DNA from 2 places in the Micromonospora sediminimaris genome. Region 1 is predicted to be linked to the other one. Evidence: riboswitches for the same ligand, from Rfam matches in the RefSeq annotation. Region 1 holds a riboswitch; the other holds the start of a gene.

What was found. Region 1 has a riboswitch for thiamine pyrophosphate ahead of Vse01_RS23215 (ECF transporter S component). Riboswitches for the same ligand answer to the same signal wherever they lie in the genome.
Region 2: it holds a riboswitch for thiamine pyrophosphate, as region 1 does, so the genes downstream of both, thiE (thiamine phosphate synthase) here and Vse01_RS23215 (ECF transporter S component) in region 1, are expected to answer to the same signal.

The regions. Positions count from the first base shown of each region.
Region 1 covers NZ_BOPD01000031.1:70,251-73,655, reverse strand. The annotation lists gene Vse01_RS23225 (TIGR03943 family putative permease subunit) at 1-462, opposite strand, end outside; gene Vse01_RS23220 (permease) at 459-1,463, opposite strand; TPP riboswitch at 1,731-1,836, shown strand; gene Vse01_RS23215 (ECF transporter S component) at 1,909-2,499, shown strand; gene Vse01_RS23210 (ABC transporter ATP-binding protein) at 2,554-3,405, shown strand, end outside.
Region 2 covers NZ_BOPD01000008.1:16,778-20,182, forward strand. The annotation lists gene thiS (sulfur carrier protein ThiS) at 1-72, opposite strand, end outside; gene thiO (glycine oxidase ThiO) at 63-1,241, opposite strand; gene thiE (thiamine phosphate synthase) at 1,238-1,861, opposite strand; TPP riboswitch at 1,856-1,965, opposite strand; gene Vse01_RS05620 (ThuA domain-containing protein) at 2,362-3,405, shown strand, end outside.

The DNA.
Region 1 (3,405 bases):
CCGGGAGGCGTAGTCCAGGACGCTGACCTGCACCGGGTCACCCTCGGGCAGCGGCGGGTAGTCCGACTGCTGTTGGCTGCTCAACGCCGTGCCGGCCTGACCCGCCGCGTACGACCCGAGGGCCGGCGGGGCGACCAGCAGCAGGCCGAGCACGGGCAGGATCAGCAGCCAACCGACCCGCGGCTCGTGGTGGGCGCGCCCGTGCCCGTCATGCCCGTCATGCCCGTCGGGGCGGTCGGGGCCGACGGTGGGACCGTCGGCGGGGGCCAGCGCGCGGGGGGCCGGCGGGCGCAGCTCGTACCAGAGCGTCATGATCGCGGCGGCGACCAGCAGCAGGCCGGCGGCGATCAGGAAGGGACGCAGGCCCTCCTTGACGTAGCGCAGGTAGAGGTCGGTGACGCTGGCCCGGATCACCGCGCCGCCGAGCAGCAGCAGGATCACCGCCTGCGCCTGCCGGTTCACAGCAGCACCGCCCCGGCGCCGACGGCGACCAGCACGGCCACCGCGAAGGTGGTCGGAGCGAACCGGAAGGCGAAGCGGCGGCCGAACACCCCGGCCTGCATCGAGATCAGCTTGAGATCGACCATCGGCCCCACCACCAGGAAGACCAGTCGGGACGTGAGCGAGAACTGGGACAGCGAGGCAGCGACGAAGGCGTCAGCCTCCGAGCAGAGCGAGAGCAGCACGGCGAGCAGCGCCAGCGCCAGGATCGACAGCCACGCGTTGTCGGCGAGGGTCTGCAACCACCGCTCCGGCACCAGCACGTTGATGCTGGCGGCGGCCATCGCGCCGAGTACCAGGAAACCACCGGCGTGGGTCACGTCGTGACGTACGGCGGCCCAGAAGGCCCGGCCTCGGGACGCGTCGTCCAGCTCCGGGCGGCGCGGCATCCTGATCCACTCGGTGCGCCCGAGCCGCAGCCAGAGCCACCCCATGATCATGGCGACGATCAGACTGGCGACGCCCCGGGCAAGGACCATCTCGGGGTTGTTCGGGAAGGCGACCGCCGTGGCGGTGAGCACGATCGGGTTGACCGCCGGGGCGGCGAGCAGAAACGCCAGCGCGGCGGCCGGGGTCACGCCCCGCCGGATCAGTGACCCGGCGATCGGTACCGAACCGCACTCGCAGCCCGGCAGCACCACCCCGGCCGCGCTGGCTGCCGGCACCGCCAACGCCGGGTGCCGGGGCAACGCCTTCGCCCAGAAGGATCGGGGCACGAAGACCGCGATCACGGCGGAGAGCAGCACTCCGAAGGCCAGGAACGGCACTGCCTGCACCATGATCGAGACGAAGACGGTGGTCCAGGTCTGGATGCGGGGATCGTCCAGGGCGGCGGCGATCGGCTCCCGAAAGATGATCAGGATGATCAGCAGCGCCGCGAGAACCTCCACCGAGCCGATCCGGTCACCGAGCCAGCGCCGGGGTGACTCGCCACCGGCAGGCTCCGGTGGGCGCGTTTCGATGTCGACGCCCCCGGCCGAGGATCGGGGCTCCGGTTCGCCCGGCACGGCCCGGTCAGTGTCTGTGGTCACCCGTCACCCTTCGGCCGTGGCGGATCGGCGGACTGAGATTACCGTCCGGCGCGGATGACGTCGATGGATGTCACAGATTCGCCAGACTTCCGGGAGCCCCCGGCCACCGGACCAATCGGATGCGAGTAACCGTCGTGACCTGGGGAGATCACATTGCCGGTGGATCTTCCGTGGTGTTAGCGTCGGCGGGACAGACAACACCTCCGACAGGGGAGCGCACAGCGCTGAGAGTGCGGGTCCGCCCGCAGACCCTCCGTACCTGATCTGGGTAATGCCAGCGCAGGGAGTTCGGTCCACCTCCAGCCCGCCACCGTTCGGCGCCGCCGGCCGGGGCGTGCGTCTTGCCTGGTTCGCATCTGGACTGGGAGCAATCATCGTGCAAACCACCGACAGCAACCGCTGGCGCACCATCGACATCGTGGTGGCGTCGGTCATCGCCGTCGCCTTCGGCGTCATCTTCTGGGCCTGGGGCGTGGTGTGGAGCGCCACCGAGGGCGCCTTCAGCTTCTTCCCGCCGGCACAGACCCTCATCTACGGTGTCTGGCTGGTGCCGGCCGTGCTCGGCGGCCTGGTAATCCGCAAGCCCGGCGCCGCGCTGTACTGCGAACTGCTGGCCGCGATCATCTCGGCCCTGCTGGGCAGCCAGTGGGGCACCATCGTCCTGTTGCAGGGCCTGATGCAGGGTGTCGGCGCCGAGTTGGCCTTCGCCGCCTTCCGGTACCGCTCCTACCGGCTGCCGATCGCCCTGCTGGCCGGTGCGCTGACTGGCCTCAGCGCGGCAATCTTCGACTTCGTCTACTGGAACGCCGAACGCGACATCGCCACCTACCGCCTGCCCTACGCCGCGCTCACCGTCGTCAGCGCCACTGTCATCGCCGGCGCAGGCGCGCACGCCCTGACCCGCGCCCTGGCCCGCACCGGCGTCCTCGACCGCTTCCCCGCCGCCCGCGAACGCCCCCTGGTCTGACCTCCCCGGCAGTGTCGATCTCCACAGCAACCGTCAGGAAGAAAGGAGGGTGGGATGGGTGAGGGGGTGTGGGTACGGGGGTTTGGGTGGCGGCATGCCGGGAGGCGTGGCTGGGCGGTGCGCGGGGTTGAGCTGCGGGTGGAGCGCGGCGAGAAGGTGCTGCTGTTGGGGGCGTCGGGGGCCGGGAAGAGCACGTTGCTGGCGGCGCTGGCCGGCCTGCTGCCCGAGGACTCCGGGGAGCACGAGGGCAGCATCGAGATCGACGGCCGGCCGGTCGACGAGGCCCGGGACCGGGTCGGCATCGTCTTCCAGGACCCGCAGTCCCAACTCGTCATGGCCCGCAGCGGCGACGACGTGGCGTTCGGGCTGGAGAACCGGGGCGTGCCGGCCGGCCAGATCTGGCCGAGGGTGGACGAGGCGCTGCACCGGGTGGGCTTCCCGTACCACCGGGACCGGTCCACCGCGGCGCTCTCCGGCGGCGAACAGCAACGACTCGCCCTGGCCGGCGTACTGGCGCTGCGTCCCGGCCTGCTGCTGCTGGACGAACCCACCGCCAACCTCGACCCGGCGGGTGCCGCCCTGATCCGCGCGGCGCTCACCCGGGCGGTGGACGCCGACACCACCCTGATCCTGGTCGAGCACCGGGTCGCCGAGGCGCTGCCCCTGGTCGACCGGGTGGTGGTGCTCGAACCCGGCGGCGGGGTCCGCGCCGACGGCCCACCGGAGGCCGTCTTCGCCGCGCACGGCGACGCCCTCGCCGCCGAGGGGGTCTGGGTGCCCGGCCGGGAGATCCCGCCACGTCGGGCCGCCGGCCCGGCCGGCGAGGTGCTGCTCACCGCCGAACAGCTCGGCCAGCCACCCCGGCTGGCCGCCACCGACCTGACCGTACGAGCCGGCGAGGCGCTC
Region 2 (3,405 bases), on a different contig from region 1:
GTCGCGGACCAGGTCGGCCACGGTCAGTCCGTCCGGCAGGCTGCGCCCGGCACCGTTCACCGTCAGTTCCACGAGTTCTCCTCCGTCGAGTGCGGAAAAGTGCCAGCGACCGGTGCGCCCAGGCCGCCGGGCGGGTCGGCGAACCGGTCCGGCCGGAAGGGCGCCAGCAGTGTGTCGGAGTTGCCCTCCCCGGTGACCAGATCGGTGATCAGGTCGGCGGTGACCGGGGTCAGCACAATCCCGTGCCGGTGGTGGCCGGTGGCGACCAGGACGTCCGGGTGCCCCGGCAACGGGCCCAGGATCGGCGCATTGTCCGGTGTGCCGGGGCGCAGCCCCGCCAGCGTCTCCACCAGGTCGTACTCGGCGATCTCGGGCAGCAGATCGACGGCGGCCCGCAGCAGCCGCAGCACCGCTCCGGCGGAGACGTCCAGGTCGGAGCGCTCCTCGACGGTCGCGCCGACGACCACCTCACCGCTGTCGCGCGGCACCAGGTAGACGTGCTCGCCATCGACGTACCCCCGGATCACGTGCCGAAAGCCTGGCGGCCCGCCATCCGGCGCCCGCAGCCGCAGCACCTGTCCCTTGACCGGACGGACCGGCAGGCCGGTCAGGGCCGCGCTGCCGCAGCCGGCGGCGACCACCGTCGCGCCGGCCGTGACGTCGGACAGCCGGCGCACCGGCTCGGCGACCAGCACCGCTCCCGCCCGCTCCGCCGCCAGCCGCAGCGCCGGTACCAGCCGGCGCGGGTCGACCTGATGGTCGGTGGCGGCGAGCGCGCCGCCGCGCACCCGGGGCGCCAGCGCCGGCTCGCGATCGCGCAGCGGCGACGGGCGCAGCGGCGTCACCGGCAACCCCAGCTCCTGCTGGTACGCCCAGAGCCGACGTGCCTCGGCGAGGTCGTCGACGGTCAGCCCGACCATCAGGGTGCCCTCGGTCCGGTAGCCGATGTCGGCGCCGGTCACCTCGGTCAGTTCGGCGGCGAACCCGGGCCAGCGGCCGGCCGACTCGGTAAGCAGGGCGGTCAGCTCCCGCTCGCCGAAGTACGCCTCGGCGACCGGTGCCAGCATGCCGGCAGCCACGTGCGAGGCGCCCGACCCGGGTGCCGGATCGTGCACGACCACGCGCAACCCGCGCGCCGCGCACCGCCAGGCGACCGCCCACCCGATCGGCCCGCCCCCCACGACGGCCACATCGGGCCGGCGCTGCGACACCACGTTGGTGGTGGCGGGGCGGCCGGTCATGTCAGCGCCCGAACCAGCTCGGCGGCGGCGCGGGCGGGATCGGCGGCTCCGGAGAGCGCACCGACCACCGCCACCCCGTACGCGCCGGCGGCCCGCAACTCGGGCACGTCCGCCGCCGTCACCCCACCGATGGCGATCACCGGCACCTCGACCGCCTCGACCACCGCCCGGAGACCTGCCACACCGATCGGCGGTGGCAGCCCGTCCTTGGTGGCGGTGGCGCGGCACGGCCCCACCCCCAGGTAGCTCGCCCCGGCGGTTACCGCCGCGAGCGCGGTTGCCGGTTCCCGCGCGGTGGCGCCCAGCACCGCCGCCGGTCCGAGCACCTCCCGGGCCGCCGCCACGGGCAGGTCGTCGGCACCGACGTGGCCGCCGGCGGCGCCGGTGGCCAGTGCCACGTGCAGTCGGTCGTTGACCAGGCAGGGCACTCCGTACGGCGCACCGAGGGCCAACACCTGCCGGGTCAGCTCGTACGCCTGCCGGTCGGTCGCGCTGTCCTCCACGCGGACCTGCACCACCAGCTGGGTGTGGGCCACCGGAAGCACGGCACGGAGCACGGCGAGCGGATCCCGCCCGGCTCGGGTGTCGGTGATCAGATGCAGTCGTCCCAGGGACGGCACGGCAACACTCCTCCCTGCGCCGGCATTACCCGGATCAGGTTCGACGGTCGGGGGCTCACAGCCCCCCTCTCAGCCCGGTACACCGGGCTCCCGTGGGTTCGTTGGGTGTCACCGTACGTCGTTTCGCCGGCTCCGCCAAGCCCGTCCCGCGCCGCCGGTGGCGGCGCGGGCCACCCGGTCATGCCGACTCCGCCACGGCCTGCTGAACGGACTCGCGGCAGCACGGCGGCCGGAAAAAGGCCGGATATGCAGTGACTCACACCAATAGGAATGGCCCCGTTACCAAAACGTTACAAGGCTCCACCTTGCTCGAAACTAGATTCACTAACGCAAATTGAGTGATCGGATCGGCTGAGTCGGCACCCAGACCTCGCTCGTCAGGTATGGGCGGTCGGACCGACGGGAGTGACCACCGCCGTCCACTCCGAACCGTCCCACGGACAGAGGAGATCTTCGTGCCCCGACTCAGTCGGCGCCGAGCCCCGCTCGCCGCAGTCACCATGGCGTTACTCGCCCTTGCACTCATCCTGGCCGCCGCACCGGCCCCGATCACCGGCCCCGCCGCCGCTCAGGCCGCCCGCCCCACCGTTCCGGTCGCCGCGGCGGCGGTGGAGCCGTTCTCCGTCCTGGTCTTCTCCAAGACCGCCGGATTCCGACACGACTCGATCCCGGCCGGCATCAGCGCGATCCAGCAACTCGGCACGGCGAACGGGTTCACCGTCACCACCACCGAGGACAGCGCCGCCTTCACCGACACCAACCTCGCCAGGTTCCAGGCGGTCATCTGGTTGTCGACAACCGGTGACGTGCTCAACGCCAGCCAGCAGGCGGCCTTCGAGCGCTACATCCGCGCCGGTGGCGGATACGTCGGCGTGCACGCCGCGTCGGACACCGAGTACGACTGGGCCTGGTACGGCCAACTGGTCGGTGCCTACTTCAACAACCACCCGGCCAACCAGACGGCGACGGTGAAGGTCGAGGACACCACCCACGAGTCGACCCGGCACCTGCCGGAGCGGTGGTCCCGTTACGACGAGTGGTACAACTTCCGCACCAACCCCCGCGCCCGTCAGGTGCAGGTGCTGGCCTCGCTCGACGAGCGCAGCTACAGCCCGGGCAGCGGAGCGATGGGGCACGACCACCCGATCGCCTGGTGCCAGAACTTCGACGGTGGCCGGTCCTGGTACACAGGTGGCGGGCACACCCAGGATTCCTTCGCCAACGCCGAGTTCCGGCAACACCTGCTCGGTGGTATCCAGACCGCTGCCGGGGTGGTGCACGCCGACTGCGGTGCCGGCCGGGCCGCCAGCTTCGAGAAGGTGACCCTGGACAGCAACACCAGCAACCCGATGGAGCTGGACATCGCCCCCGACGGGCGGGTCTTCTACATCGAGCGCGACGGCCGGGTGCAGATCATCAAGCCGGACACCGGCCAGACGGTCACCGCGCTGCGGCTGAGCGTCTTCGCCGGCAACGAGGACGGCCTGCTGGGCATCCGGCTCGACCCCAACTTCGCCAGCAACGGGTGGGTCTGGCTCTACTAC